Regions from separate parts of the Pseudomonas sp. NPDC077186 genome, predicted to be linked through region 2. Evidence: predicted binding sites of a transcription regulator. Region 2 holds the regulator's gene; each other region holds the start of a gene.
The links. Region 2 encodes FliA, which starts transcription of late flagellar genes. Its sites were predicted from a motif close to CTAAAGTTTNNNNNNNNNNNGCCGNTAA; they were not measured.

Region 1 (10,014 bases), on a different contig from region 2:
GGCAGCCCGCAGAACGCGGTGACCGCTATCCCGATCCTGCCCTGGGGCCAGTAGGGTGCGCCGTGCGCACCAACGATGAGGATGCCGGTGCGCACGGCGCACCCTACGCCAAAAAGAAACCGCCCCGAAGGGCGGTTTTTTGTGCGCGGGCCGATCAGGCGCTGGGGATGTCCAGCTGCAGGCGCTGGTTCGACTGCGCCTGCACTTCGCGGTAGCGCTCGGCGTCCTTGGCCAGGACGTCGGCCATGGCCGGGAAGATCTCGTCCAGCTTGCTGCGCCAGTCCGCAGACTGGGCCTGCTCGGGGAAGCAGCGACGGATCAGGTCGAGCATGATCGACACGGTCACCGAGGCGCCCGGCGAGGCGCCGAGCAGGGCGGCGATGGAGCCGTCGGCCGCGGCCACCAGCTCGGTGCCGAACTGCAGGATGCCGCCGTTCTTGCCATCCTTCTTGATGATCTGCACGCGCTGGCCGGCCACTTCCAGGCGCCAGTCCTCGGCCTTGGCCTCGGGGTAGAAGCCGCGCAGGGTCTTCAGGCGTTGCTCTTCGGACTGCATCACTTCCTTGATCAGGTAGCGGGTCAGGTCCATGTTGTCGCGCGCCACCGCCAGCATCGGGCCGATGTTGTTGGCGCGCACCGACAACGGCAGGTCGAGGAACGAGCCGTGGCGCAGGAACTTGGTGGAGAAGCCGGCGTAGGGGCCGAACAGCAGGGATTTCTTGCCGTCCACCACGCGGGTATCGAGGTGCGGCACCGACATCGGCGGCGAGCCGACCTCGGCCTGGCTGTAGACCTTGGCCTGGTGCTTGGCCACCACCTCGGGGTTGTCGCAGCGCAGCCACTGGCCGCTCACCGGGAAGCCGCCGAAGCCCTTGCCTTCTGGGATGCCGGACAGCTGCAGCAGCGGCAGGGCGCCGCCACCGGCGCCGAGGAAGACGAACCTGGCCTGGATCTGCCGAGTGGCGCCGCTCTGGGTGTCCTTGACGCTGACGCGCCAGCCGTCGTCTTCGCGCTTGAGGTCGGTGACCTTCTGGTTGCAGGTGACCTTGGCGTCCGCCTGGCGGGCCAGGTAGTCGAGCATCTGCTGGGTCACCGCGCCGAAGTTGACGTCGGTGCCGGCCTGCACGCGGGTCATGGCCAGCGGCTCGCCGGCGTCGCGGCCGGGGATCAGTAGCGGCGCCCAGTCGGCGATGGTGGCGCGGTCCTCGGTGTACTCCATGGCGCTGAAGGCATGGTGCTGGCGCAGGGCCTCGAAACGCTTCTTGAGGAAGGCGATGCCGTCCTGGCCGCGCACGAAGCTCATGTGCGGCACCGGGTTGATGAAGGACTTCGGCGAGTCGATCGCGCCCTTGTCGATCAGGTAGGCCCAGAACTGCTTGGACTCCTCGAACTGGGCGTTGATGCTCACCGACTTCTTGATGTCGATGCTGCCGTCGGCGCCTTGCGGGGTGTAGTTCAGCTCGCACAGCGCGGCGTGGCCGGTGCCGGCGTTGTTCCAGGGGTTGGAGCTTTCCACCGCGCCGGACTCGCGCAGTTCCACCACTTCCAGCTTGATGCCGGGATCGAGTTCCTTGAGCAGCACGCCCAGGGTCGCGCTCATGATGCCGGCGCCGACCAGCACCACATCTACGCTTTGGTAATCGTTATGCGCCATTAACCTCACTCCAAGAAATACTGCACCAGATTGACGGCCTGTCGGCCTGCTAGGGCGATGCCGGTGGACTCAGACGCAGTGCCTGGTCGCGTGGCCGGGAGGGTTAAGGCGGGGATTTGCGGACGCAAAACTGTTCATTTATTCGCCACACTCTTGTGAAGTTGTAAAAACCGTTTTTTCACGCTCTTTTGGAGCGGTGAACCTCAAAAGCTCGTCTGCCTCGGCGCGCTTGTGCCCCGCACAGGTCATGCATTGCATGGCTGCAATCGGCTCTGCGTATGGGCTTAAAGCGGCTGGCCGGAAGTGGCAGCGCGAAGTGGGCGACTCTCTGGGGCGGGGCGATGACCTAGCATCGGCGAGGTGGTGCGGCCCGATCAGGAGACGTCCTTATAATCGGGGCGCGATTATAGCGGTGAATGAGGCGAAATTGATCGCCCTGCGTGACTTTTCTTCTTCCGTCGGTCAGGCCGCCAACGGGCGAGCGCCTGCTGCATGCGTGACGACCGGCGTGACGCGCACGCCGGCGGGCAGCGGCGCGCCCAGCCAGCAGGGGCGCGATTCGCTCACCTCGACCCAGCCGGCCTGCTGCGGATGGGCCTGCGCCTGGCGCAGCGCGCGGCAATGACCCTGGGCGTCGAGCCAGGCGAAATGGCGCAGCGGGCGGCGGGGGCTGAACAGGCGGCGCAGCAGCGACATGGCGAAGACTCCGGCGGATGGGCTGGCGTCCGTTATGCCGTACGGCGGTGACAGGCTGATGACAGGAACCGCAGGCAGGGGCTGGCAGTCCGATACTGCGAGTGCTGTCGGCGCCAGTCGTCGCTGGGTATACTGCCGGCCACTTTTTCAACCCCTCTTGGAGAGATGAGCATGTTGCACCGCGCGTTGTTCGCCTTGCTTGCCGCCGCCAGCCTGACCCTGGCCGGTTGCGCCCACAGCCCTCAGCAACTCAGCCCGCAACCCAAGCTCACCAGCGCGCTGACCGCGGTCGGTCAGGGCCAGCCGGTGGTGGTTCGGGTGGTCGATGGGCGTCCGTCGCCGAACCTCGGCACCCGCGGCGGCCTGTATCCGGAAACCAGCGCCATCAGCGTCAGCAGCGAAGCCATCCTGCCCAAGCTGCAGGCCGAGGCCGAGGCCGCGGTACGCCTGCTCGGCTTCACCCCGTCGAGCAACGCCTACAACGTGCCGCAGCTGACCCTGACCCTGGCCGAACTGAAGTATCAGTCGCCCAAGGAAGGCCTGTACGTCACCGAGGCCGACATCACCGCCTCCATCCGCGCCGACGTTCAGGGCGCCAGCCGCCGCTACAGCGGCCGTTACGGCGCCTCGCTGAACCAGCGCTTCGGCATGGCGCCGAACCAGCAGACCAACACCAAGCTGGTCAGCGACGTGCTCAGCGACGCCCTGACCCGCGCCTTCAAGGACCCGACCATTGGCCAGGTGCTGCTGCAGTAACGCAGAGCCCAGACACGAAAACGCCCCGCATTGCGGGGCGTTTTCATTTCTGCGGGCGCTTCAGGCTGCCTGCTCGTAGAGCTCCGGCAGGCTCATGCCGGTGCGGTTGTCGATGTCTGGCAGGTCGTAGTGTTCGTGACCGCCCAGGGCGCAGTAGACCAGCCAGTGGTGGTCCTGCACGTTGAAGGAAAGTTCGTCGACCACGGCGTCCACTTCATCCAGCGAGTCGATCAGGTAGTCGCGATCCAGCGGTTGTGGGTTGAGCATGGCAGGTCCTCCGCGGACATTAAGGGTAAGGCTCCACTGCAGGTCGTGACTGCGTGGTCAGGATGAGAGATACAAACCCTAGGCCAGGGATATGACAGTTTTCAGACGATTTCGGGATAGCCGCCGCGTTCGTCGGAAACGAACCTTATAAAACATGGATTTCAGTACACTGCGCGACGACTTTCGACGGCCGGAACGGGCGCTGCTGCACCTCATTTTCGGCGTGAATCCCCATTCTGGTGCGGCGGCGGCGTCGCTGCACCGAGCTGATCCCGAGGTGTTGCATGTCGCTGCAGATGTTGTGGTCGCTGTTCCTCGCCCATCCGGCCGTGGCGATGAATACGCTGGCATTGTTCTTCGGCCTGGCCGGCGCCTGGCTGTGCCTGATGACCCGCCTGCGCGAGCAGCGCGGCCAGGCCCGCATGCTGGCGCAGGGCGAGCTGGAAAGCCTGAGCGCCGAGGCCGAGGCGTGCGACGAGCGCACCCTGCGCATCAATCGCTTCTTCTACCGCTTCGGCGGCGCCTGCCTGGCGGCGGCGCTGCTGCTGTCCTGGTTCAGCACGCGTCTGTAATGGGCGACAGATACGAAAACGGCAGCCCGCGGGCTGCCGTTTTCCTTTGTGCCGGTTGCCTTACAGCGGCAGGCCGGCCTTGATCCGGTACTGGTTGCGCACCGGGTTGGCGTACTGCAGCACCAGGTAGGGCTGCTCCTCGGCGCTGCAGGCGGCCAGGCGCTTGTGCCATTCGGCCTCGGCCTTGGCCAGTTCGTCGGCGGCGAACAGCTCGCGGGCGGCGGGCACTGCCAGCTGCGGGTCGCGCTCCGCCCACATGGCATAGGCCAGGTAGTGCACCGGGAACAGGCGGTACTGGCCGAGGATCTGCCGGTCCAGTTCCTGGGCCAGTTGCTTGGTGTCGTCCAGACCGGCGGCCGGGGCGCCGAAGTGCAGGTGCACGCGGCCCTTGTAGCCGGTGATGCCGAGGGCGATGCTGGCGTCGTCCTCGCCGGGCGCCTTGGTGTAGCTGCCGGTGGCGGCGCGCACGCTCAGCTCGCGGGCCTTGGCCAGGTCGCAGGGGTCGTACTCGTAGCTGATCGACACCGGGATCAGGTTGAGCGAGTCGATCACCGAGGCGAACGGCTCGTCCTTGCGGCTCATGTGGAACATCTTGAGGATCGCCGAGTCGGTGCGGTCGTCACCGTCCTTGGCGCGGCCTTCGGCCTGGGCGATCCAGATCGACTCGCCGTCCTCGCGGATCGAGTGGTTGATATAGGCCGAGAGCAGCTGGTAGGCCGCCAGCTTCTCGCGCCGGCCGCTGATCGAGCGGTGCACGATGAAGCTCTTGTTCAGGCGCATCAGGTCGCCGACGAAGGGCTTCTGCAGCAGGTTGTCGCCGATGGCGATGCGCGGCGTCGGCAGGCCGGCGTGGTACACCGCGTAGTTGACGAAGGCCGGGTCCATGACGATGTCGCGGTGGTTGGCCAGGTACAGGTAGGCCTTGCCCGGTTGCAGGTGTTCGAGGCCGGAATAGGTGATGCCGTCGCTGGCGCGCTCGATGCTGCGGTCGACGTAGGGCTCGATCTTCTCCTGCAGCTTGGCCACCGAGTCGATGCCGGCGAACTCGCTGCGCAGGCGCGCGGCGATCAGCGGCTTGAGCAGCCAGCCGAGCGGCCCGGCCAGGCGCGGGAAGCGAAAGCGGGTGAGGGTGCCGAGAAAGGCCGGGTCGGCGAGCAGGCGCGCCAGTACGGGGCGCACTTCTGCGTCGGCATAGGGTCGGATGGCATCGAATGCGCCCATCATGCTCTCTTGTCGTGGAACGGCTATGGTTGAAATGAAGTGCTGAACGAAAACGCCTGGCGAACAGGCCAGCAATAGACCGGCGATTATACCGCCAAGTCACAAGGAGGCCGCGATGCTGGAAACCGAGGCCTATCTCTGCCCCTACTGCGGCGAGCCGGCCGAAGCCGTGCTCGATCTGTCGGCGGGCGATCAGTCCTATATCGAGGATTGCCCGGTGTGCTGCCGCCCGATCCTGTTCGAGCTGCGCACCGACGGCGTCGACTGGCAACTGGAGGTTCGCGGGGAGAACGACTGATGCAACGAATCTACGAGCCGGAGAATCTGCTGGAGGGCGAGATGCTGCTGGGCATGCTGGCCAGCGAGGGCATCGAGGCGCATCTGCTCGGCCAGCACCTGGTCGGTGCGGTGGGCGAGTTGCCGGTCTGCGGGCTGCTCGGTCTGCTGGTGGCCGACCATGACGCCGAGCGGGCACGCGCGCTGATCGGGGCGTACAATGCCGCGCAACCCCTGCCCGGCGACGAGCCGGAATCCTTCCAGGGCGTGTTGCTGTGCTGACGCGCCCCTGCCTGTCTGTCGAGTTGCAGCATGTGTGGACGCTACGCCCTGTTTCGTTGGTCGCCGGCCCTGGCGGCCTTGCCCGGTTTTCCCGCCGATCAGCAGCCGCACTGGAACATTGCGCCGAACGGCCAGGTGCTGCTGTTGCGTGCCGGCGCCGCCGGGACTGAAGCCGCCGCGGCGCGCTGGGGCTTGACTCCGGCCTGGCTCAAGGACCTGTCGAAGACCCCGGCGCATGCCCGCGCCGAGACCCTGGCCGAGCAGCCGATGTTCCGCGAGCCTTTGCGTCTGCGCCGCGGCCTGCTACCGGCCAATGGTTTCTACGAATGGCGCGGCGCAGCGCGCAAGCGCCCGTACTGGATGACCAACGCCGATTCGCTGCTGTACTTCGCCGCGCTGTGGGAGGTCTATCCGGTCGGCGGGCGCGAGTACCTGAGCGTGGCGCTGATCACCCAGGCAGCCGCCTCGCAGCGCCGCCCGCTGATTCTCGACGAGCAGGAGCGGGCCCTGTGGCTGAGCGGCGAGACCGGGCTGGAGCAACTGCAGACGCTGCTGGCCAGGCCCCAGGGCGGTCTGCGCGAGCGCGCCCTGGCCACCCTGGTCAACGACCCCAAGTTGGATGCGCCGGAGTGCCTGACCCCGGCGTGAAGCCTTAGGCTGTCGCGGGACGCCCAGGCCATGCGCCCCGCAACAACCGCTGGACGCGTGGTGCGCGCGGCGCGCCCTACGAGCCGCTTACACCTTGAACTGGTTGATCAGCCGGCGCTGCTGCTCGGCCAGCTTGGTTAGCCCGGCGCTGGCCTGGCTGGCTTCGTCGGCGCCGCCGGCCACCTCGTTGGCCACCTGGCCGATATTGCTGACGTTGCGGTTGATGTCCTCGGCCACCGCGCTCTGCTGCTCGGCCGCGCTGGCGATCTGGGTGTTCATGTCGTTGATCACCGAGACCGCCTGGGTGATGGCCTCCAGCGAGTCGGCCGCCTGGTTGGCGTGCGCCACGCTGTCGTCGGTCTTGACCTGGCTCTGCTCCATTACCTTGACCACCTCGCGGGTGCCGTGCTGCAGCTGCTGGATCATGCTCTGGATCTCTTCGGTGGCCTGCTGGGTCTTCTGCGCCAGGTTGCGCACCTCGTCGGCGACCACGGCGAAACCGCGGCCCTGTTCGCCGGCCCGCGCCGCCTCGATGGCGGCGTTGAGCGCCAGCAGGTTGGTCTGCTCGGCGATGCCGCGGATCGCCACCAGGATCGCGTTGATGTTCTCGCTGTCCTTGGCCAGGCTCTGCACCACGCCGACGGCGCGGCCGATCTCGCTGGCCAGCGCGGCGATGGCGCTGGAGGTGCTCTGCACCACCTGCTTGCCCTGGTTGGCGGCGCGGTCGGCGTGGTTGGCGGCCTCGGCGGCGTGGGTGGCGTTGCGCGCCACGTCCTGCGCGGTGGCGGTCATCTGGTGCACGGCGGTGGCCACCAGCTCGATCTCGGCCAGCTGCTTCTGCACCCCCTGGTTGGTGCGGATGGCGATGTCGGCGGTGTGCTCGGACGAGTCGCTGACCTGCTGCACCGAGCTCACCACGTCGCCGATCATCGCCTGCAGCTTGCTCAGGAAGGCGTTGAAACCCTGGGCGATCTGCCCCAGTTCGTCGCTGCGCTCGACCCGCAGGCGCACGGTCAGGTCGCCGTCGCCCTTGGCGATGTCGTCGAGCATGCCGACCATCTGCTTGAGCGGGCGGGCGATGCCGTAGCCGACGAACCAGATCACCAGCAGGCCGAGGACGGCGATCAGCAGGCCGACCAGGCTCATGCCCAGAGTATCGGCTTCGCGCTGCGCGGCCAGTTCGCCCTGCAGCTGGCGCAGGTCGGCCATCACGGTGTCCAGCGGCAGTACCAGCATCAGCACCCAGCGGGTATCGGCCTGGCCGATGGCGAAGCTGAGAAACAGCTCGATATGGCTGTCGGCGGGATCGTCCTCGACGTGGATGTCGTACTTCGGTTGGCCCGGCTGCAGGCCGCTCAGGTTGCTCAGTTCGTTGGCGTCGAGCAGCGCGGTGGCCGGTTCGCCGAGCTTGTCCGGGGCCTTGGTCGAGGCCACCAGGCGGCCGTTGCCGGCGATCAGCGCCATCTCGCCGGCGCCGTCGTAGAGCTGGGCGTCGGCCTGGGTCAGCAGCTCCTGGATGAAGTTGACCGCCAGGTCGGCGCCGGCGATGCCGCGGAATTCGCCGTCCACCAGGATCGGCGAGGTGAAGGAGGCGAGCATGGTCATCTTGCCGCCGACGTCGTAGGGCGCCGGGTCGATCACGCAGGGGCGCTTGCGCTCCTTGGGACACAGGTAGTACTCGCCCTCGCGCACCCCGGTGGGCAGCAGTTTCTCGCTTTCCATCGAGCCGATGGCGTCGATACCCAGGCTGCCGTCGGCGTTGCGATACCACCAGGGCAGGAAGCGGCCGTTGCCGTCGTAGCCGTTCTCCTTGCTGCCGGCGTAGAGGTCGTCGCTGGCGTCGAAGGCGTTCGCCTCCCAGCCGATGTAGCTGCCCAGCAGCTTGGGGTTCTGCGCCGTGGTCTCGCGCACCAGATTGGCCAGCTCCTCGCGGCTGGCGGCCAGCAGCGGAGCGCCGCCGGCATCGCTCATGCCGAGCAGGGCGTTGACCCGGGCCAGGTCGGCGGTGATCTGCAGCGGCGCCTCCAGCTCGCGCTGGATTTCGCTGATCTGGGCGCGCGCCAGTGCCGCCAGGCGCTGTTCGATGACCTGTTCGAGCAGCGCCTGGGTGCGTTGCTCCACCAGCGCCTGGGTGCGGCCGCTGGCGAACAGGGCGTAGAGCACCAGGGCCACGACCACGGCCAGCACGCTGGCGCCGGCGAGGAAGGCGACGGAAAACTGGATCGACTTGAACTTCATGTTGGCTCCGGGGCGCGAAGAGGTGGCCTGTAAGCGGCTATCGGCAGCGTCGGCGGAAAACCTGAGCGGGCTGTCGTGGATGAGCTGGCCGGCGGCGTTTTGGCGGTTTCATCGCTTAGCAAAGATGGCCCGCGGCCATCGTGCAAGTGGCGTGGTTGCTCGCGTCGAGGCGGCGGCCTAGCATAGGTCGGTCGATAAAGGAGATCGTTCGATGAACAAGGTTCTTACCCTGGGTGGCCTGGCGGCGGCGCTGCTGCTGGCCGGCTGTCAGGCCGTCAACACCACCAGCGGCGGTGCGGTGGGCGTGGAGCGCAAGCAGTACATGTTCAGCATGTTGTCGGCCGACCAGGTCAACCAGATGTACGCGCAGTCCTACCAGCAGACCCTGAGCGAGGCGTCGAGCCAGGGCGTGCTGGACAAGAACAGCGCCAATGCCAAGCGCCTGCAGGCCATCGCCAACCGGCTGATCCCGCAGGCGCCGCGTTTCCGCCCGGATGCGGCCAACTGGCAGTGGGAGGTCAACCTGATCAAGAGCCCGGAGCTCAACGCCAACTGCGGCCCTGGCGGCAAGATCATCTTCTACAGCGGCATCATCGAGAAGCTCAAGCTGAGCGACGACGAGATCGCCGCGATCATGGGCCACGAGATGGCCCACGCCCTGCGCGAGCACAGCCGCGAGGCGATGTCCAAGGCCTATGGCATCGAGATGGCCAAGCAGGGCGCCGGCGCCCTGCTCGGTCTCGGCGAGGGCGGCCTCGCCCTGGCCGACACCGTGGTGCAGTACAGCCTGACCCTGCCCAACAGCCGCGGCAACGAGAACGAGGCCGACCTGATCGGCCTGGAGCTGGCCGCGCGTGCCGGCTACGACCCCAATGCGGCGGTCAGCCTGTGGCAGAAGATGGCGGCCGCCGGCGGCGGGGCGCCGCCGGAGTTCATGAGCACCCACCCGTCCTCCAGCAGCCGTATCGCCTCGCTGCAGGCGGCGATTCCCAAGGTGATGCCGTTGTACGAACAGGCCAAGGCCGGGCGCTGAGTCCGGCCTCGGGATACACCGGCGGCGCGTCCTGAGGGCTCAGGGCGCGCCGCCGGCGTTTCAGGGCAGGGCTTTTTCGGCGAAGGGGCGGGTTTCCAGATTGAGCTGGGCGCGGAAACTTTCCATGTCGAACATGGTGCAGATTTCCTGGATCTCGTTGCCCGGGGTCAGGGTCCAGAAGGCCATGGCCGAGATGCTCAGCACCTTGTCGCTGGGCGGGTAGCCCAGCGCGGGTTTCTGAATAGTGCCGATCAGGGTGCTCCAGGTGACCACCTTGTAGCCTTCGGCGATGCATTCCTCGACCACCACCTGCAGGTCCGGCATGGCGTGGCGGATGTCCTGCACCATCTGGGCGAAGCCGGCGCTGCTCA
Region 2 (10,014 bases):
CGCGGCCATTGGTGGCGGTGCCCACCACCTGGATATTGGGGTCGGCAGACAGAATTTCCGAAACGCGCCGGCGGAAGAAGCCGGAGTCGTCCACCACCAATACCTTGACTGCCATACACACTCCTAGACGGCGCCGGCCATGCCCGCGCCGCAACCATCAGAAACGTCGAGCGTAGCGCTTGAGCATGCTCGGGACGTCGAGAATCAGGGCGATGCGCCCATCGCCGGTGATCGTGGCGCCGGACATGCCAGGCGTGCCCTGGAGCATCTTGCCCAGTGGCTTGATTACCACTTCTTCCTGCCCGACCAATTGATCGACGACAAAGCCGATGCGCTGGCTACCCACGGTGAGGATCACCACATGGCCCTCGCGCTGGCCCTCGTGGAAGGCCTGTGGCACCAGCCAGCGCTTGAGGTAGAACAGCGGCAGCGCCTTGTCGCGGACGATCACCACCTCCTGGCCGTCGACCACGTTGGTGCGCGACAGGTCGAGGTGGAAGATCTCGTTGACGTTGACCAGCGGGAAGGCGAAGGCCTGGTTCTGCAGCATCACCATCAAGGTCGGCATGATCGCCAGGGTCAGCGGCACCTTGATGATGATCTTCGAGCCCGCGCCCTTCTGCGAGAACACGTTGACCGTGCCGTTGAGCTGGGAAATCTTGGTCTTGACCACGTCCATGCCGACGCCGCGGCCGGACACGTCGGAAATCTCGGTCTTGGTCGAGAAACCCGGGGCGAAGATCAGGTTGTAGCACTCGAACTCGTTCAGGCGGTCGGCCGCATCCTTGTCCAGCAGGCCCTTCTCCACCGCCTTGGCGCGCAGCACGTCGGCGTCCATGCCCTTGCCGTCGTCGGTGATCGACAAGAGGATGTGGTCGCCCTCCTGCTCGGCGGACAGCACCACCCGCCCGCCGCGCGGCTTGCCGGCCTTCTCACGCTCTTCCGGGGTCTCCACGCCGTGATCGACGGCGTTGCGCACCAGGTGCACCAGCGGGTCGGCCAGGGCCTCGACCAGGTTCTTGTCGAGGTCGGTTTCCTCGCCCACCAGCTCGAGGTTGATTTCCTTCTTCAGGTTGCGCGCCAGGTCGCGTACCAGGCGCGGGAAGCGACCGAAGACCTTCTTGATCGGCTGCATGCGGGTCTTCATCACCGCGGTCTGCAGGTCGGCGGTGACCACGTCGAGGTTGGACACCGCCTTGGACATGGCCTCGTCGCCGCTGTTGAGGCCCAGGCGCACCAGGCGGTTACGCACCAGCACCAGCTCGCCGACCATGTTCATGATCTCGTCCAGGCGCGCGGTATCGACCCGCACCGTGGTTTCCGCCTCGCTGGCCGCCGGCGCCTTGTCCGCCGCGGGCGCCGGAGCTGCAGGCGGGCGGGGTGCGGCCGGTTCGGCCTTGGCCGCCGGTTTCGCCGCGGCAGGCGGCTTGGCCACCGGCGCGGCCGGCGCCTCGCTGGGTGGCACGAACTTGCCCTTGCCGTGCAACTGGTCGAGCAGGGATTCGAATTCGTCGTCGGTGATTTCGTCGCTGGCCGGCGTCACCGGGGCGACCGCCGTCGCGGCCGGAGCCGGCGCTTCGACCGCACCGGCGAACTGGCCCTTGCCGTGCAGTTGATCGAGCAATGCCTCGAATTCGTCGTCGGTGATCTCGTCGCCGGCCGGCGCCGCGACGGCCGCGACCGCCACGGCCGCGCCGACGGAGCTCTCGGCCGCCACGGAGAACTGACCCTTGCCGTGCAGCTGGTCGAGCAGGGATTCGAACTCGTCGTCGGTGATCTCGTCGCTGGCCGCCACGCTGTCGCCGACCGGCGCTTCGCCGAGGGCATCGAGCAGCTGCTCGAACTCGCTGTCGGTGATATCGCCGGAGGCGGCGGCTGCGGGCTCGGCCTTCGGCGCGGCAGTCGGCGCCACGCTCGCGGGTTCGGCGCCAGCCGGCTCGGCCAGCCGCGACAGCGCCGCCAACAGCTCGGCCGAGGCCGGGGTCGGCTCGCTGCGCTCGCGCACCTGGCCGAACATACCGTTGACCGCATCCAGGGCTTCGAGCACCACGTCCATCAGCTCGGCGTCGACCCGGCGCTCACCCTTGCGCAGGATGTCGAAGACGTTCTCGGCGATATGACAGCACTCCACCAACTCGTTGAGCTGGAGGAACCCCGCCCCGCCCTTGACGGTATGGAAACCGCGGAAAATGGCGTTGAGCAGGTTCATGTCGTCCGGGCGGCTTTCCAGCTCGACCAACTGTTCGGACAACTGTTCGAGGATCTCGCCGGCCTCTACCAGGAAGTCCTGGAGGATTTCTTCATCGGCGCCGAAGCTCATAGGGGGAACTCCTTAGAATCCTAGACTGGACAGCAGGTCGTCGACATCGTCCTGACTGGAGGCGACGTCATCACGCTTATCGGCATGAATCTGCGGACCTTCACCCCGAGATGGCTCTTTTAATTGTTCCTGTTCGGCACGCAGCTGTTCATGGTCGTGCTGGATGCCGGCGAAACGGTCGACCTGACTGGCCATCAGCACCAGTTTGAGCAGGTTGCTTTCCACCTCGGTGACCAGCTGGGTGACGCGCTTGATCACCTGCCCGGTGAGGTCCTGGTAGTCCTGCGCCAGCAAAATGTCGTTGAGGTGGCCGGACAGCTTGCTGCTGTCGCGCTCGCTGCGGGCGAGGAACAGCTCGATGCGCTTGGCCAGCTCGCGAAAGCCCTCGGCGCCCATCTCGCGGCGCATGAAGCGGCCCCATTCGGCGCTCAGGCTCTGCGCTTCGTCGCTCAAGTCGTTGACCAGCGGCGCGCTCTGCTCGACCAGGTCCATGGTGCGATTGGCCGCCTTCTCGGTCATGGTGACCACGTAATTCAGGCGTTCGGTGGCATCGGCGATCTGCGACAGCTCCTGGGCATGCGGCATGCGCGGATCGAGTTGGAAGTTGACGATGGCGTTGTGCAGCTCGCGGGTCAGCTTGCCGACCTCGTGGTACAGGCCGCGGTCGCGGACCTTGTTGAGCTCGTTGATCAGTTGCACCGCGGCGCCGAAGTTGCCTCTTTCCAGGCTGTCGACCAATTCGCGGGCGTTGCTTTTCAGGGTCGACTCGAGGTCGCCCAGCGTGGAGTCATCGTGTTCCATAGCACCCTCGCGGCCGACATCAGCCGTTGACCCGCTCGAAGATCTTCTCGATCTTTTCCTTCAGCACCTGGGCGGTGAAGGGTTTGACCACATAGCCGTTCACGCCGGCCTGGGCCGCCTCGATGATCTGATCGCGCTTGGCCTCGGCGGTGACCATCAGCACCGGCAGGTGCTTGAGGCGCTCGTCGGCGCGCACCGCACGCAGCAGGTCGATACCGGTCATGCCGGGCATGTTCCAGTCGGTCACCAGGAAGTCGAAACTGCCGCTCTGCAGCATGGGCAGCGCCGAGGTGCCATCGTCGGCCTCCGCGGTGTTGGTGAAACCCAAATCACGCAAGAGGTTCTTGATGATCCGTCGCATCGTCGAGAAATCGTCAACGATGAGGATTTTCATGTTCTTGTCCAAGTCGACCTCCGTACAGTCCCAAACACGCTCTTCAGTGGAGCGCGCCCTTCAATCGTGAAACCGGCCCAGCCTTCAGCGGGCGCGCCACTCGCCCAGGCGCGCACGCAGACGCGCGGCGCACTGGCTGTGCAACTGGCTGACGCGCGACTCGCTGACCCCCAGCACTTCGCCGATTTCCTTCAAGTTCAGTTCTTCATCGTAATACAGCGCCAGCACCAGGCGTTCGCGCTCCGGCAAGCCGGCGATGGCCTCGGCCAAGGCCGCCTGGAAGCGTTCGTCTTCGAGGTCCCGCGAAGGTTCGAGGTGGGTGTGCCCGGCGTCTTCGTGCAGCCCGCCATGCTCGCCGTCCTGCACCAGGTCGTCGAAGCTGAACAGGCGGCTGCCCAAAGTGTCGCCAAGGATGCCGTAGTAATCCTCCAGACTCAATTGGAGTTCGGCCGCAACCTCCTGATCTTTAGCGTCGCGCCCGGTTCTCGCTTCCACCGCGCGGATCGCGTCGCTGACCATGCGGCTGTTGCGGTGCACCGAACGCGGCGCCCAGTCGCCCTTGCGCACTTCGTCGAGCATGGAGCCGCGGATGCGGATGCCGGCGAAGGTTTCGAAGCTGGCACCCTTGCTGGAATCGTATTTTTTAGAGGCTTCGAGCAGGCCGATCATGCCGGCCTGGATCAGGTCGTCGACCTGCACGCTGGCCGGCAAACGGGCCAGCAGGTGATAGGCGATACGTTTGACCAGGGGCGCATAGCGCTCGATCAACTGGTGCTGCGAATCCTGCGCCTGCGCCTTGTTGTACATACGAAGTCCAGAAGCTGCTGTCATACGGCACTGTCTGCCGTCGGTTGCTGCACCAGACGCTCGACGAAAAACTCCAGATGGCCGCGGGGGTTGGCCGGCAGCGGCCAGGTATCGACCTTCTGGGCTATCGCCTTGAACGCCAGGGCGCACTTGGATCGTGGGAAGGCTTCGTAGACCGCGCGCTGCTTCTGCACGGCCTTGCGCACGCACTCGTCGTAGGGCACGGCGCCGACGTACTGCAGGGCGACGTCGAGGAAGCGATCAGTCACCTTGGTCAGCTTAGCAAAGAGGTTGCGCCCTTCCTGCGGGCTGTGGGCCATGTTGGCCAGGACGCGGAAGCGACTGATGCCGTGGTCGCGGTTGAGCAGCTTGATCAGCGCATAGGCGTCGGTGATCGAGGTCGGCTCGTCGCACACCACCACCAGGATCTCCTGGGCGGCGCGGACGAAGCTGACCACCGCATCGCCGATGCCGGCGGCGGTGTCAATCACCAGCACGTCGAGGTTCTCGCTGATATCGCTGAACGCCTGGATCAGCCCGGCGTGCTGCATCGGCGAGAGGTTGACCATGCTCTGCGTGCCGGACGCCGCCGGCACGATGCGGATGCCGCCCGGCCCCTGCAGCAGCACGTCGCGCAGATCGCACTCGCCGCTGATCACATCGGCCAGGGTGCGCTTGGGCGCCAGCCCCAGCAGAACGTCGACGTTGGCCAGGCCGAGGTCGGCGTCCATCAGCATCACCCGCCGGCCGAGATCGGCCAGGGCCATGGACAGATTCACCGACACATTGGTCTTGCCGACGCCACCCTTGCCGCCGGTCACCGCGATCACCTGTACGGGATGCATACCCATGTTTTCTTCACACCTTGTCTAACTTCGACTTGGCCATCCGGCCGTTCACTCCGGCGACGGCGTCGCCCGAGGGTGCAACATTCTCTTCTCGCCGCGTCAGCCGGCGCGCCGCGTCGGGCTGTGGTAGAGCCCGGCGAACAGCTGCGCCATGGCGTCCTCGCTCGGCTCCTCGGCGGCCTGCAGGCCCACCGCGCGGCTGACCAGCTGGTGGCTGCGCGGCACCTGCAGATCGTCCGGAATCCGCGGGCCGTCGGCGACATAGGCTACCGGCAGATGCTGGCTTATAGCCAGACCTAAAGCCTCGCCCAGGCTGGCGGCTTCGTCCAGCTTGGTCAGTATGCAGCCTGCCAGGCCGCAGCGCTTGTAACTATGGTAGGCGGCCTTGAGCACTTGGCTCTGGCTGGTGGCCGCCAGTACCAGGTAATTCTTCGCCTGCAGGCCGCGCGCCGCCAGGCTCTCCAGCTGCAGGCGCAGCGCCGGGTCGTTGCCCGGTAGGCCGGCGGTGTCGATCAGCACCAGGCGTTTCTTCGCCAGCGGCGCCAGGGCCTGCAGCAGCGACTGGCCGGGGTCGACCTGGGTCACCGAGACGCCGAGGATGCGCCCCAGGGTCTTGAGCTGCTCCTGCGCGCCGATGCGATAGCTGTCCATGCTGACCAAGGCGACCTGCTGCGCGCCGTGCTTAAGCACGTAACGCGCCGCCAGCTTGGCCAGGGTGGTGGTCTTGCCCATGCCGGCGGGGCCGACCAGGGCGATCACCCCGCCCTCTTCCAGCGGCTCGAGCTTCGGCGTCTTGATCGCGTGGGCCAGATGGGCCAGCAGCATGCGCCAGGCCTGGCGCGGCTCGGCGACGTCGGCGACCTTGTTCAGCAGCGCCTGCGCCAGCTCGGCGGACAGGCCCATGCGCTGCAGCCGGCGCCACAGGTTGGCCTGTTGCGGGCGGCGGGTCTGCAGCTGGCCCCAGGCGATGGAGCCGAGCTGCATTTCGATCAGCTCGCGCAGGCCGTGTAGTTCGAAGCGCATGGCGTCCAGCGCGCGCGGATCGACCGCAGGCTGCGCCGGCGCAGGCTCGGCCGGGCGCTGCGGCTTGACCGGGGTGGCCGGCAATTCCGGCGCCACCAGCGACTCGTTGGCGAACAGCTGGCGATCCTTGCCGGCGTCCTGCTCGGCGCGGGTGGCCAGTTCGGCCTGGGCGCTGGCGATGCGCGCCTGGGTCTTGCGCAGCTCGGCCTCCAGGGCCGGGTTCGGCCGCACCGGCGCCGGCGCTACCTGGTAATCCAGCGCGGCGGTCAGCTCGACGCCGCCGGCCACCCGGCGATTGCCGATGATCGCGGCATCGGCGCCCAGCTCGTCTCGCACCAGTTTCATGGCGGTCCGCATATCGGCGGCGAAGAAGCGTTTGACCTGCATGACCCTTTACCTCAGTTCTGGCCCACAGTGGCGACTATGGTGACCTGCTTGTTGTCCGGAATTTCCTGGTAGGCCAGCACATGCATGCTGGAGACCGCCATCCGCGCGAAGCGCGACAACATCGCCCGAATCGGCCCGGCCACCAGCAGGATCACCGGCTTGCCGAGCATTTCCTGGCGCTGCGCCGCTTCCACCAGGGAACGCTGCAGCTTCTCGGCCATGCCCGGTTCGAGGAGGATGCCATCCTCGCTGCCCTGACCGGCCTTCTGCAGGCTATTGAGCAATATCTGTTCCAACCTGGGCTCGAGGGTGATCACAGGCAGCTCCGGCTCTAGTCCCACAATGCTTTGCACGATGGCGCGGGCCAGCGACACACGAACGGCGGCGACCATCGCGGCGGGATCTTGACTCTTCGGCGCGACGTTGGCGATCGCCTCGGCGATGGTGCGGATGTCGCGCACCGGCACCTGCTCCTGCAGCAGCGCCTGCAGCACCTTGAGCAGGGTCGACAGCGACACCAGCCCCGGCACCAGCTCCTCGGCCAGCTTCGGCGAGCTCTTGGCCAACAGCTGCATCAGTTGCTGCACTTCCTCATGCCCCAGCAGCTCGTGGGCGTGCTTGTGCAGGATCTGGTTGAGGTGGGTGGCGACCACGGTGCTGGCGTCGACCACGGTGTAGCCCAGCGACTGCGCCTGGTCGCGCTGGCTGGGGTCGATCCACACCGCCTCCAGGCCGAACGCCGGATCCTTGGCGGCGATGCCGTTGAGCGGACCGAACACCTGGCCGGGGTTGATCGCCAGCTCGCGATCCGGGTAGACCTCGGCCTCGGCCACGCTGACGCCCATCAGGGTCAAGCGGTAGGCGTTGGGCGCCAGGTCGAGGTTGTCGCGGATATGCACCGAGGGCATGAGAAAGCCCATCTCCTGCGAGAGCTTCTTGCGCACTCCCTTGATCCGCGCCAGCAACTGGCCTCCCTGGTTGCGGTCGACCAGCGGGATCAGCCGGTAGCCGACCTCCAGGCCGACCATGTCCACCGGGGTGACGTCGTCCCAGCCCAGTTCCTTGACCTCCTGCGCCTTCTGCGCCGGCAGCAGCTCCTGCTGGCGCTGCACTTCCCTGACCTCCTCTTCCTTGGTCTTGCGCTGCTTGTTGGCGATCCAGTAGGCGGCGCCGGCGGCCACCAGGCCCAGGCTGATAAAGGAGAAATGCGGCATGCCGGGCACCAGGCCCATGGCGATCATGATCGCCGCCGCCACCGCCAGCGCGCGCGGCGAAGCGAACATCTGCCGGTTGACCTGGGCGCCCATGTCCTCGGAGGTGGACACCCGGGTCACCATCACCGCCGCGGCGGTGGACAGCAGCAGGGAGGGAATCTGCGCCACCAGGCCGTCGCCGATGGTCAGCAGGGTGTAGACCTTGCCCGCCTCGGCGAACGGCAGGCCGTGCTGCAGCACGCCGATGGCGATACCGCCGATCAGGTTGATGAACAGGATCAGCAGGCCGGCGATGGCGTCGCCGCGGACGAACTTGCTGGCACCGTCCATCGAGCCGTAGAAATCGGCCTCCTGGGCCACCTCGCTGCGGCGCTTCTTGGCCTCGGCCTGATCGATCAGGCCGGCGTTGAGGTCGGCGTCGATGGCCATCTGCTTGCCGGGCATGGCGTCCAGGGTGAAACGCGCGCTGACCTCGGAGATGCGCCCGGCGCCCTTGGTGACCACCACGAAGTTGATGATCATGAGGATGGCGAACACCACGATACCGACCACGTAGTTGCCGCCGATCACCACCTCGCCGAAGGCCTGGATCACCTGCCCCGCCGCACCGTGGCCCTCGTGGCCGTTGAGCAGCACCACGCGGGTCGAGGCGACGTTCAACGCCAGGCGCAGCAGGGTGGCCGCCAGCAGGATGGTGGGGAACACGGCGAAATCCAGCGGCCGCAGGGCGTAGATGCTGACCAGCAACACGACGATGGACAGGGCGATGCTGAAAGTGAACAGCACGTCGAGCAGAAACGGCGGGATCGGCAGCATGACCATGCCGAGCATGACCAGCAGCAGCAGGGGGATACCCAGATTGCCGTGGCGCAGGCCCGCCAGGTTGCTGCGTACCTCACCGATGATTTGTGCGCGATCTACTGCCACGTCCCTACCCCAGCCGATTCAATCTTTTGACGCGAAACTGCGCCCTGCTGGGGTAATGGCAAGAAGCGTTCCAGAAAGGCAGCGGCTGGCGTAGGTTGGGTTGAGGAGTGTAGCGACGAAGCCCAACGCCTCCCGCGCGCCAACTCTGCTCCCGTTGGGCTTCGCTGCGCTCAGCCCAACCTACGGCTCCACCCGCTCTATTCGTCGCGGCGCCAGCACGTAGGTTGGGTTGAGGAGCGTAGCGACGAAGCCCAACGTTTCCCGCGCGCCAACTCTGCTCCCGTTGGGCTTCGCTGCGCTCAGCCCAACCTACGGTTCCACCCGCTCTATTCGTCGCGGCGCCAGCACGTAGGTTGGGTTGAGGAGCGTAGCGACGAAGCCCAACGTTTCCCGCGCGCCAACTCTGCCCCGGTTGGGCTTCGCTGCGCTCAGCCCAACCTACGGCTCCACCCGCTCTATTCGTCGCGGCGCAGGTCCGGCGGGATCGGCAGGTCGGGCAGCGGCCCCGGGCGCTTGCCCTTGCCGGCCTGGTACTGGCGCAGCTGGTAGACGTAGGCCAACACCTGGGCCACCGCCAGGTACAGGCCGGCGGGAATTTCCTGCTCCAGCTCGGTGGAGTAGTACACCGCCCGCGCCAGCGCCGGCGACTCCAGCAGCATGACCCGGTGCTCCTGGGCGATCTCGCGGATCTTCAGCGCCAGGAAGTCGCCGCCCTTGGCCAGCAACACCGGCGCGCCGCCCTTGTCCGGGTCGTACTTCAGCGCCACGGCGAAGTGGGTCGGGTTGGTGATCACCACGTCGGCCTGCGGCACCGCCTGCATCATGCGCCGCTCGGCCATCTCGCGCTGCAGTTGGCGGATGCGGCCCTTGACCTCGGGCTTGCCCTCGGTGTCCTTGTACTCGTCGCGTACCTCCTGCTTGGTCATCATCAGCTTCTGCTTGTGACTCCACAGCTGGAACGGCACATCCACCGCGGCGATCAGGATCAGCCCGCAGGACAGCCAGAAGGCGCTCCAGCCGACGACCTCGAGGCTGTGCAGGATGGCCGGCTCGAGCGGCTCGTTGGCGATGGCCAGCAGGTCGTCCTGATCCACCGCCAGCACCACCAGCGCCACCGCCAGGATCACCAGGAACTTGGCCAGCGCCTTGAGCAGTTCGACCAGCGCCTGCACCGAGAACATCCGCTTGAGCCCGGCCAGCGGGTTCATCCGGCTGGCCTTGGGCTGCAGCGCCTCGGCGGAGAACAGCCAGCCGCCGAGGGCGATGGGGCCGATCACCGAGGCGATCAGCAGG
Region 3 (10,014 bases), on a different contig from region 2:
AGCGCCGCGTCGCTCTGGTGAATGGCGATCACCGGGCCCTCGGCCAGCACGTTCAGTTCGCTGTCGGTGACGATGGTGGCCATCTCGATGATCACGTCGCGCTCCGGCTCCAGGCCGGTCATCTCCAGGTCGATCCAGATCAGGTTGTTGGGGTTCTGCATGGTGTGCGGCTCCTTGGCTCAGGCGGCAAGTCTAGCGGATATCGGCGTCGCCGATCTGCCACAGCAGCAACTGCGTCTGCCGCCCCTGGTTCAGTTCGCGCACGGCATTTGGGGCAACCCCGGGGACGGCGAAGCTGTTGCTGATCAGCCAGCTGCCGGGCGCCAGCTCGCAGCGTGCCTTGGCCCACAGGCGCGCCATCGGCACCGGCGAGAGGAAGCAGTAGACGACGTCGAACGGCGCCAGCTCGGTACGCCACAGGCTGCCGTAGCGAATGCTGCAGTTGCCCTGCCCCAGGCAGCGTAGCCAGGCCAGGAGAAACAGCAGCGGCGCGCTCTCGACGCCGACGAAGCGCCCGCGCGGGAAGCGCCGCGCCAGATGCAGCAGGGTGCCGGCGGTGCCGCAACCGAGGTCGACGAAACGCGGCGGCGCCTCGCGCGCTGCCAGCCAGTCGCCCAGTTGCTGGCGCGCGCGCGTGCCGCTGAGGTAGAGCGGCACGCGTTCGTGCAGGCTGTTCCAGTTGACCAGCAGCAGCAGGACAAAGCCCAGCAGGTAGAGCCAGCCCGGCAGCGCCGCCTGCTGCAGCAGCCACAGCGCCGGCAGGAAGGCCAGGTTGATCCCCAACCACCAACGCGACAACCCCAGGCGCCAACCGATGGCCGCCGCCAGCGCCCCCTGCGCCAGCGCCGCCAGCCACAGCGGCAGGCGCAGCGGCGACAGCAGCGCCAGTCCGTAGACCGCCGCCAACAGCAGCGCGACGGCCAACCCCTGGGCCATCAACACCCGGCGCCAGGGCCGCTGCAGCCCCCCTTCGCGTTCGTCCATCCCGCCCCCTGAAGGTCAAATCGAGGCCGCGGCGCCCATGCTAAACTCGCGCGGCTTGTTTCCCGGCAACTCTACCCACTCGGAATCTCCATGGCCAAACGCCAACTCAACCGCCGCCAGAGCTGGCGCATCGAAAAGATCCAGGGCGAACGCGCGGCGCGCGCCGCCAAGCGCGAATCGCGTGCCGTAGAGGCCCTGGAAGGCGGCGACCTGGGCCCGGAGCAGACCGGCCTGGTGATCGCCCACTTCGGCGTGCAGGTGGAGATCGAGGCGCTGCAGGGCGAGCTGGCCGGCCAGGCATTCCGCTGCCACCTGCGTGCCAACCTGCCGGCACTGGTCACCGGCGACCAGGTGGTGTGGCGCGCCGGCAACCAGGGCGACGGCGTGATAGTCGCCCAGCTGCCGCGCAGCAGCGAGCTGTGCCGGCCGGACATGCGCGGCGCGCTCAAGCCGGTGGCGGCCAACGTCGACCAGATCGTCATCGTCTTCGCCCCGCTGCCCGAGCCGCACGCCAACCTGATCGACCGCTACCTGGTGGCCGCCGAGCATGCCGGCATCCGCCCGCTGCTGCTGCTGAACAAGGCCGACCTGATCGACGCGCAGAACGAAGTCGCGCTTAACGCCCTGCTCGGCGTCTATCGCCAGCTGGGCTACCCGCTGCTGGAGGTCTCGGCCCACCAGGGCGACGGCATGGAACAGTTGAAGAAACGCCTGGACGGCCACGTCAGCGTGTTCGTCGGCCAGTCCGGGGTGGGCAAATCGTCGCTGGTCAACAGCCTGCTGCCCGGGGTCGACACCCGCGTCGGCGCGCTGTCGGAGCTGACCGGCAAGGGCACCCACACCACCACCACCGCACGGTTGTTCCATTTCCCCGGCGGCGGCCAGCTGATCGACTCGCCCGGTATCCGCGAGTTCGGCCTCGGCCATGTCAGCAGGGATGACGTCGAAGCCGGTTTTATCGAGTTCCACGACTTGCTCGGGCGCTGCCGCTTCCGCGACTGCAAGCACGACCGCGAGCCGGGTTGCGCGCTGCTCCTGGCCCTGGAAGAAGGGCGCATCCAGCCGCAGCGCATGGCCAGCTACCGGCATATCCTCGCCAGCCTGCCCGAAGACGAGTATTGAGCGACGCCGACGTGCGCCAGTGAGCGGGAGGCCGAGGCCTACTGGTCGACCGGCTGGTCGAACTGCAGCGCACCGTCCTCGAAGATATTCAGGCGCTCGCGCACCTGCTCGGCCGGCAGCGGCTCGCTGGCCGCGCCGGGGGCCGTCGGTGCGGCCTCGGCAGGCGCCGGCGGCGGCACCTCGTCGCCGCCCTGCTCGCCCTCGATGGCGCGCTGCGCCTTCTTGGTCAGGACGATGATGTCGATGCGCCGATTGACCGGATTGAAGGGATCCTCGCGGTCGAACAGCGCCGAGGAGGCGTAACCGACCACCCGCGCCACCTGCTCGTCGGCGTAGCCACCGGCGATCAGCGTGCGCCGCGCGGCGTTGGCGCGATTGGCCGACAGCTCCCAGTTGCCGAAATCGCCGCGGCCGCCGAAGGGCTTGGCGTCGGTATGGCCGCTGACGCTGATCTTGTTCGGCACCGCGCGAATGGTGTCGGCCATAGCCAGCAGGATGTCCTCGAAGTAGGGCTGCAGCTCGGCGCTGCCGAGGGCGAACATCGGCCGGTTCTCCGCGTCCATGATCTGGATGCGCAGGCCGTCCTGGGTGATCTCGAACAGAATCTGATCCTTGAAGCGCTGCAGCTCGGGATTCTCCTCCACCTTGTTCTGCAGTTCCTGCAGCAGCAGCTCGAGGCGCTCGCGCTCCAGCTTGTCGGCCAGGGTCTCGACCTGATCGGCGTCGATCTCCACGTCCGGGCTGTCGGTCAGGTCGTTGATTTCCGGGTTGAGGGTGCGTTCCGGAGCCGGCGTCGGCGAGCCGCCGAGGTCGATGGCGTGCGGGCTGGCGCTCTCGGTGAAACCGATGGGGTCCTGGAAGTAGCCGGAAATGGCCTTCTTCTGCTCCGGGGTGGCCGAGGACATCAGCCACATCACCAGGAAGAACGCCATCATGGCCGTGGCGAAGTCGGCGAAGGCGATCTTCCAGGCGCCGCCGTGGTGCCCACCGGCGCTCTTCTTGCCGCGTTTGACGATGATCGGCTGGTTGTTTTCCATGGCTCAGCGTCTCGGCTCAGTTGCCACGCATGGCCTGTTCGAGCTCGGTGAAAGTCGGCCGATGCGCCGGGAACAGCACCTTGCGCCCGAATTCCACCGCCAGGCTCGGCGGCATGCCCGAGGCCGAGGCCACCAGGGTCGCCTTGATCGCCTCGTACAGGTTGACCTCCTCCTTGGCGTCATGCTCCAGCGCCGTCGACAGCGGGCCGAAGAAGCCGTAGGAGGCGAGGATGCCGAGGAAGGTGCCGACCAGCGCGGTGGCGACCTTCTCGCCGATCTGCGCGTTATCCGCCTCGGCGAGGATCGACATGGTGATCACGATGCCCAGCACCGCGGCGACGATACCCATGGCCGGCAGGCCGTCGGCGATCTTGGCCACTGCATGGGAGGGATGCTCGAGTTCCTCCTTGAGACTGGCTAGCTCCATGTCGAACAGGCCCTCCAGCTCGTGCGGGGCCATGTTGCCGGAGGACATGATGCGCAGGTAGTCGCAGATGAAGGCGGTCATCCGCGCATCCTTGAGCACCCCCGGGTACTTGCTGAAGATCGGGCTGGCGTTGGGATCCTCGACGTCCGCCTCGATGGCCATCATGCCTTCGCGGCGACTCTTGTTGAGGACCTCGTAGAGCAGCTTGAGCACTTCCAGGTAGTAGGTATGGGTGAAACGGGTACCGAACATGCTCACCGACTTCTTGAACACCGTCATGAACATGCTGCCCGGGTTGGCCTGGAGGAAGCCGCCCAGCGCCGCGCCACCGATGATCAGCACTTCGTAAGGATGAACGAGTGCCATGAACTGCCCGCCGGACAGCACGAAGCCGCCGAAGACGCAGCCCAGGACGACGATGATGCCGATGATTTTTGCCATAGGAAGAGTGTTTGCAGAGCCAAGAGAGAGGGTTATTAAAAACAACCCTTCTAATTATCGGAACTTATACGCCAGACTATAGCCAGTTACGGTCAAAAGCCAGTTCGGCTCAACTCGCATGTCGACGCCAAAGCCCCTGCCACGCAGTCTCGACGCCTGGTTGCAACAGCTGGGCAAGCTGCCCCTGCCAATCGAGCAGGAGCAACATGCGCGCCTGCGTCGCACCCTCGGCGACAACCGCCGCAGCTGGGGCGAGATCGCCGAGGCGATCGAACTCAGCCCGACCTTCGCCCTGCAGGTGCTGCGCGAAGCCAACCAGGCCGGCAGCAGCCTCAGCGATCCGGCCGACAGCCTGGAAACCGCGCTGGCCCGCCTCGGCCTGAAGCGCTGCGAGGCCCTGCTCAACCAGGCCCCCGCCCTGCCGGCTGCGGAAATCCCTCTGGCCCTGCGCCAGCTCCTGCTGATCAGCCAACATGCCAGCCAGCAGGCGCGCGGCCTGTTCGGCGCCCGCCTGGCGCGCCTGTGGAACGAACTGCACGGCTGCAGTCTGCTGTTTCTCGCCCCGCTCTGGCCATTGCTGTACGCCCATCCGCAGCTGTTCGAGGCCTGGGAGCAACGCATCCTGGTCAAGGGCGAGCGGCCGGCCAAGGTGGAGCGGGAGCTGCTCGGCGTGCCGCTGCTGCAGCTGTGCCGGCAACTGGCCGAACGCTGGCGCCTGCCGGAGTGGATAGTGCAGGGCTACCGCCTGCTGGAGCGCGACCGCCGCCTGCTGGTCAAGGCGCTGCATATCGCCCGCGACAACCAGCACCCGCTGCACCAGCAACAGCTGCTCGATGCCGACATTCCCTTGCGCCGCTGGCTGACCCAGCCGAGCAACTGCGTGCTGCTGGCCAACGGCCTGGCACTGTCGGCACACCAGGCCTGGAACGCCCCGCACAGCCTGCGCTGGCAGCGTCTGACCGGCCTCTACCTGCAGCTGCCGCTGGACGAGATCCAGCAGCAAGTGCACCGACATGCGGCGAGCAGCGCCCGTCTGAACCATGACGCCCAGCTCTGGCACCCGGCCCAGGCCCTGCTCTGGCCCTGGGATGCACGCCACCTGCAGCCCCTCCGAGCCGCGCCCCCGCCCAGGAGCGACGACCTCGGCGCCTGGCGCCGGCACTGCGCGCGCCTGCTCGCCGAGCCCAGCGCCTTCGCCAACGTCCTGCAGCTGACCGCCTGCGCTCGCGACGCCCTGCAGGCCTGCGGCCTGAATCGGGTGCTGCTGCTGCTCGCCGACCGCCAGCACAGCCGTCTGCAGGCCCAGCAACAGGCGGGGCTGGAGCCGGGCGCCAGCGCCCTTAGCCTGGATCCGGCGCACAGCCAGGTGCTGCGCCGGCTGCTCGCCGAGCCCGGCCAGCTGCGCCTGAGCCCGGTCAATATCGCCCAGTTCTCCGCCCTGCTGCCGGGCAGCCTGAAGGCGCTGTTCCCCGGCGAACACCTGCTGCTGCGCTCGCTGGCCAGCAATGGCCGGGTGGTCATGCTGCTGGTCGCCGATCAGGGCGGCCAGCCGTTCAACGCGCTCGCCCTGCAGGCCTTCGGTAAAACCGTGCAATGCATCGAGCGCGCCCTGGCCAGCTTCGCCAGGCGCGGGCGCTAGCCCTTTCCGCTACAATCGGCCTCTTTTCATTCGAGGAGGCCTCCATGTCCGCCTTCGCCAACCTGCCCCTGGTGATCGAGCCCGCCGAGCTGGCCAGCCGCCTGGACGCCGCCGAGCTGATCCTGCTCGACCTCAGCGGCGCGGCGCGCTATGCCGCCGGACACATCCCCGGCGCGCGCTGGGTCGACAGCAAGCGTACGCAGCTGGGCCAGCCCCCCGCCCCCGGCCTGGTTCCGCCAAAGGCGCAGCTCGAAGCGCTGTTCGCCGAACTGGGCCACCGCCCGGACGCCACCTATGTGGTCTACGACGACGAGGGCGGCCCCTGGGCCGGGCGCTTCATCTGGCTGCTCGACGTGATCGGCCACAGCCGCTACCACTTCCTCAACGGCGGCCTGCAGGCCTGGATCGATGAAGGCCGCGCACTGAGCCAGGACAGTCCGCCCGCGCGGCACACGCCGGTGGCGCTGACCCTGCACGAAGAGCCGACGGCCAGCCGCGACTATCTGCAGGCGCGCCTGGGCGCCGCCGACCTGGCGATCTGGGACGCCCGCGGCGCGGACGAATACCGCGGCGAAAAACTCAGCTCGGCGCGCGGCGGCCATATCCCCGGCGCGGTCAATTTCGAATGGACCGCCGGCATGGACCCGCAGCGTGGCCTGCGCATCCGCGAGGACATCGCCGAAGTGCTGCACGATCTGGGCATCACCCCCGACAAGGAAGTGATCACCCACTGCCAGACCCACCGCCGCTCCGGCTTCACCTATGTGGTGGCCAAGGCCCTGGGCTATCCGCGGGTCAAGGCCTACGCCGGCTCCTGGGCCGAGTGGGGCAACCTGCCCGATACCCCGGTCGAACGCTGAACCCGGACGCCAGCCAGCTGCATGAGCCGATTGCCCCAGCACCGGCCCCGAACCCTCAAGGACACACGATGAAACAACGCCTGTTTATCCTCAGCCAGTACCTGCTGCCCCACCACCTGCTGTCGCGCCTGATCGGCTGCGTCGCCGAATGCCGCATCGGTTGGCTGAAGAACCCGCTGATCGCCTGGTTCGCCAAGCGCTACCAGGTGAACATGAGCGAGGCCCGGGTCGAAGACCTGCGCGCCTACGAGCACTTCAACGCCTTCTTCACCCGCGCCCTGAAGGACGGCGCCCGCCCGCTGGACGAGACCCCCGGCGCCATCCTCTGCCCGGCCGACGGCGCCATCAGTCAGCTCGGCGCCATCGAACACGGCCGCCTGTTCCAGGCCAAGGGCCACAGTTTCAGCGCCGTCGAACTGCTCGGCGGCGACGCCGAGCGCGCCGCCCCCTTCATGGGCGGCCAGTTCGCCACCGTGTACCTGTCGCCCAAGGACTACCACCGCGTGCATATGCCGCTGGCCGGCACCCTCAAGGAGATGGTCTACGTCCCCGGGCGACTGTTCTCGGTCAACCAGACCACCGCGGAGAACGTGCCCGAGCTATTCGCCCGCAACGAGCGGGTGGTCTGCCTGTTCGACACCGAGCGCGGGCCGATGGCCGTGGTACTGGTCGGCGCGATGATAGTCGCCAGCGTCGAGACGGTCTGGGCCGGCCTGGTCACCCCGCCCAAGCGCGAGCTGAGGAGCACCCGCTACGACGCCGCTGCGCGCGCACCGATCGAGCTGGCCAAGGGCGCCGAACTCGGTCGTTTCAAGCTGGGCTCCACCGCCATAGTGCTGTTCGGCCCGCAACAGGTGCAGTGGGCCGCCGAACTGGGCGCCGGCAGCGCCGTACGCATGGGCCAGTTGCTGGGCAACGCCCAGGCCTGAGCGGCGCCGCGACCCTGACCCGGGTCACTGACCGCCGAGTCATAGTCGAGTACTCTGATACGCCAGCCCACCCCCGGGGTGGGCTGCGACCGCGGCGAGATGCTGCTAGAGTTCGAAAGACTATTACGAGAGCCGCCAGCCTTTGCGTGGCCGGAGTATCCGAGTTCGATGGATAAACAGAGTCCCCACCTGCTGCTGTTGCGCGTCCCCACCCCGAGCAAGCAAAGCCTGAGCTTCTGCGACGGCAGCCCCCGCGACCTCAAGCGCTGGCTCGCCGGCCTACCCAAGGCCAACATCGGGGAAACCGCACGCCAGCTATACCAGGCTCTGGTGGAACTCAACCAATTCCTTACCCCCTCGGAAAACCGCCTGCACCTGCTGGAGCTGCTGCGCCCGGAAGTGCACTTCGTCTGCCAGCACCTGGAACGTCACTTCCTCAATCAGGCCATCGTCCTCGACGAGCGCCCGCGCAAGGTCGCCAACCTGTGCCAGGCGCTGCAGAACCACCTGGCCGTCGGCTACAAGCTGATCATCTCGCGGGCCATGGCGCGCAGTGGCAAGGAGCGTGACCAACTGCTCGCCGTTGCCCTGCAGCGTGCCAGCCATAGCCTGTGCAGCCCGCTGATCCGCGCCAGCCAGCTGTACTGCCCGGTGCCCGAAGGCCTGTGGCTAGAGCTGCACCAGCTGTATCAGATCGCCAGCGAACAGAGCCTGCAGCGCCAGGCGATCCGCGATCCGCTGGCGCGTCACTCGCCCGGCCTGAGCACCGAGCAGTGCTACCTGATCGCCCTGCTGCTCGGCTGCGCGCGCACCAACCAGATGCGCCAGAACGGCATCGCCCGCCTGGCCGAGGCGCTGGAGCCCTGGAGCGCCCTGGTCAGCCTGCAGGCCGGCGACCTCCCGGGCAGCCTGTTCGTCCTCGCGCCGCAGGTGGACGGGCCGCCGCGCTACAAGTCGCTGTACCCCGACGGCGAACTGCACAACCTGCTGGGCATAGACCCACAGCCGCTGGTGGACGCGATCAAGGAGTACCTGCTGCTGCCCGAGGAGGATCGGCCCAGATCGCGCCTGCCGATCCCCGAAGGCATGAGCCTGGACCTGCTGCAACACGTCGGCGCCGCCTGGGGCGATATCGCCGAGCGCACCTTCCAGCGCACCAGCGGCCACGGCAACCTGACCCTGTGCATCGGCATGAGCGCCCTGCACTTCTTCCTCGCCGGCGAACAGTCCTTCGGCGAAGTGCTCAAGCGCCCCAGCGAGGCCGGTGCCGCGGTGTTCAAGCCCTCGACCGGCGCACCCGATGTCTGGTCCAACGCCTTCGATGCGCAGCGCACCGGCAGCGACTTCCACTTCGAGGAAATCCAGTACAGCAAGGTCAGCACCGGCGAGCAGCCCACCGAGCCGGAAAGCAGCGGCGAAAGCTATCCCACCTACCCACTGGCCATCGTCAACCACAGCCCCGGCGGCTACTGCCTGTCCTGGGCCAAGGAAGTGCCCGCCCAGTTGCAGGCCGGCGAGCTGCTCGGCGTACAGGACAACCCCAGTCAGGGCTGGAGCGTGGCCATCGTGCGCTGGATCCGCCAGGTGCGCGGCGGCGGCACGCAGATGGGTATCGAGCTGATCGCCCCACATGCTCGCTCCTGCGGCCTGCAACTGGTGCGCAAGGCCGAGCAGAACAGCCAGTACCTGCGTGCCCTGCTGCTGCCGGAGATCAGCGCCATCTCGCGCCCGGCCAGCCTGATCACGCCGCGCCTGCCGTTCCAGGAAGGCAGCAAGGTGCTGATCAACGATCACGGCGAGGAACACCGCGCGGTGCTGACCCGCAAACAGGTCAGCACCGGCAGTTTCAACCAGTTCGAGTATCACCGCGTCGGCGCCGAAGAAGGCGCCGCCGGGAAGCCGGTCACAGCCTCGCAAAGCCAGAAGCCGGCCGGGGAGGAAGATTTTGACTCACTCTGGAAGTCGCTGTAGGCTGCGGCCAACTCACCATTTGTCGCCTTTTCGCGCCCGTTCGGCGCGGTATTGACCCATCCTATGGCCATCGAAAAGAAAACCATCCGCCTGCTGATTCTCGAGGATTCGCAGAACGAGGCCGAGCGCCTGGTCAGTCTGTTCCGCAATGCCGGGCACGCCACCCGCGTGCATCGCCTGACCTCCAGCGACGACCTGGCCGAGACCCTGCAACAGACCTGGGACCTGCTGATCTGCGCGCCGAACAGCGAGCAGCTCGACCCCGGCGAGGCGATCGGCGCCATTCGCCGCCAGGCCAAGGACATCCCGGTGCTGCAGCTGGTCGAGGGCAACGATTCCGAAGCCATCACCGAGGCGCTGCTGTTCGGCGCCCAGGACGCCCTGCCGCAGGGCGAGGACGAGCGCCTGGTGCTGGTGGCCAAGCGCGAGCTGGCCAACCTCGAGGAACGCCGCGCCCGCCGCGCCGCCGAAGTGGCGCTGCGCGAGGCGGAGAAACGCTGCCAGCTGCTGCTGGAAAGCTCGGTGGACGCCATCACCTACGTCCACGACGGCATGCACATCTACGCCAACCGCGCCTACCTGGAGCTGTTCAAATACGAGGACG

Region 1: ACIGKL_RS09200 (methyl-accepting chemotaxis protein) is a predicted target of FliA. The motif match lies at 8,648-8,675, and genes of this name have one in related genera.
Region 3: motA (flagellar motor stator protein MotA) is a predicted target of FliA. The motif match lies at 4,066-4,093, and genes of this name have one in related genera.

The regions. Positions count from the first base shown of each region.
Region 1 covers NZ_JBITWE010000002.1:122,817-132,830, reverse strand. The annotation lists gene ACIGKL_RS09250 (CreA family protein) at 1-54, shown strand, start outside; gene mqo (malate dehydrogenase (quinone)) at 155-1,654, opposite strand; gene ACIGKL_RS09240 (hypothetical protein) at 2,117-2,350, opposite strand; gene ACIGKL_RS09235 (YajG family lipoprotein) at 2,522-3,106, shown strand; gene ACIGKL_RS09230 (hypothetical protein) at 3,167-3,373, opposite strand; gene ACIGKL_RS09225 (hypothetical protein) at 3,658-3,945, shown strand; gene ACIGKL_RS09220 (1-acyl-sn-glycerol-3-phosphate acyltransferase) at 4,006-5,169, opposite strand; gene ACIGKL_RS09215 (CPXCG motif-containing cysteine-rich protein) at 5,282-5,464, shown strand; gene ACIGKL_RS09210 (DUF2007 domain-containing protein) at 5,464-5,724, shown strand; gene ACIGKL_RS09205 (SOS response-associated peptidase) at 5,755-6,372, shown strand; gene ACIGKL_RS09200 (methyl-accepting chemotaxis protein) at 6,460-8,610, opposite strand; gene ACIGKL_RS09195 (M48 family metallopeptidase) at 8,822-9,643, shown strand; gene ACIGKL_RS09190 (ketosteroid isomerase-related protein) at 9,704-10,014, opposite strand, start outside.
Region 2 covers NZ_JBITWE010000001.1:477,686-487,699, forward strand. The annotation lists gene ACIGKL_RS02205 (chemotaxis response regulator protein-glutamate methylesterase) at 1-115, opposite strand, end outside; gene ACIGKL_RS02210 (chemotaxis protein CheA) at 158-2,320, opposite strand; gene ACIGKL_RS02215 (protein phosphatase CheZ) at 2,333-3,121, opposite strand; gene ACIGKL_RS02220 (chemotaxis response regulator CheY) at 3,141-3,515, opposite strand; gene fliA (RNA polymerase sigma factor FliA) at 3,600-4,346, opposite strand; gene fleN (flagellar synthesis regulator FleN) at 4,343-5,173, opposite strand; gene flhF (flagellar biosynthesis protein FlhF) at 5,270-6,580, opposite strand; gene flhA (flagellar biosynthesis protein FlhA) at 6,592-8,721, opposite strand; gene flhB (flagellar biosynthesis protein FlhB) at 9,177-10,014, opposite strand, start outside.
Region 3 covers NZ_JBITWE010000002.1:438,690-448,703, forward strand. The annotation lists gene orn (oligoribonuclease) at 1-161, opposite strand, end outside; gene ACIGKL_RS10660 (class I SAM-dependent methyltransferase) at 193-984, opposite strand; gene rsgA (small ribosomal subunit biogenesis GTPase RsgA) at 1,075-2,106, shown strand; gene motB (flagellar motor protein MotB) at 2,145-3,143, opposite strand; gene motA (flagellar motor stator protein MotA) at 3,160-4,011, opposite strand; gene ACIGKL_RS10680 (HDOD domain-containing protein) at 4,130-5,650, shown strand; gene ACIGKL_RS10685 (rhodanese-like domain-containing protein) at 5,695-6,510, shown strand; gene asd (archaetidylserine decarboxylase) at 6,579-7,439, shown strand; gene ACIGKL_RS10695 (molecular chaperone) at 7,608-9,410, shown strand; gene ACIGKL_RS10700 (EAL domain-containing protein) at 9,474-10,014, shown strand, end outside.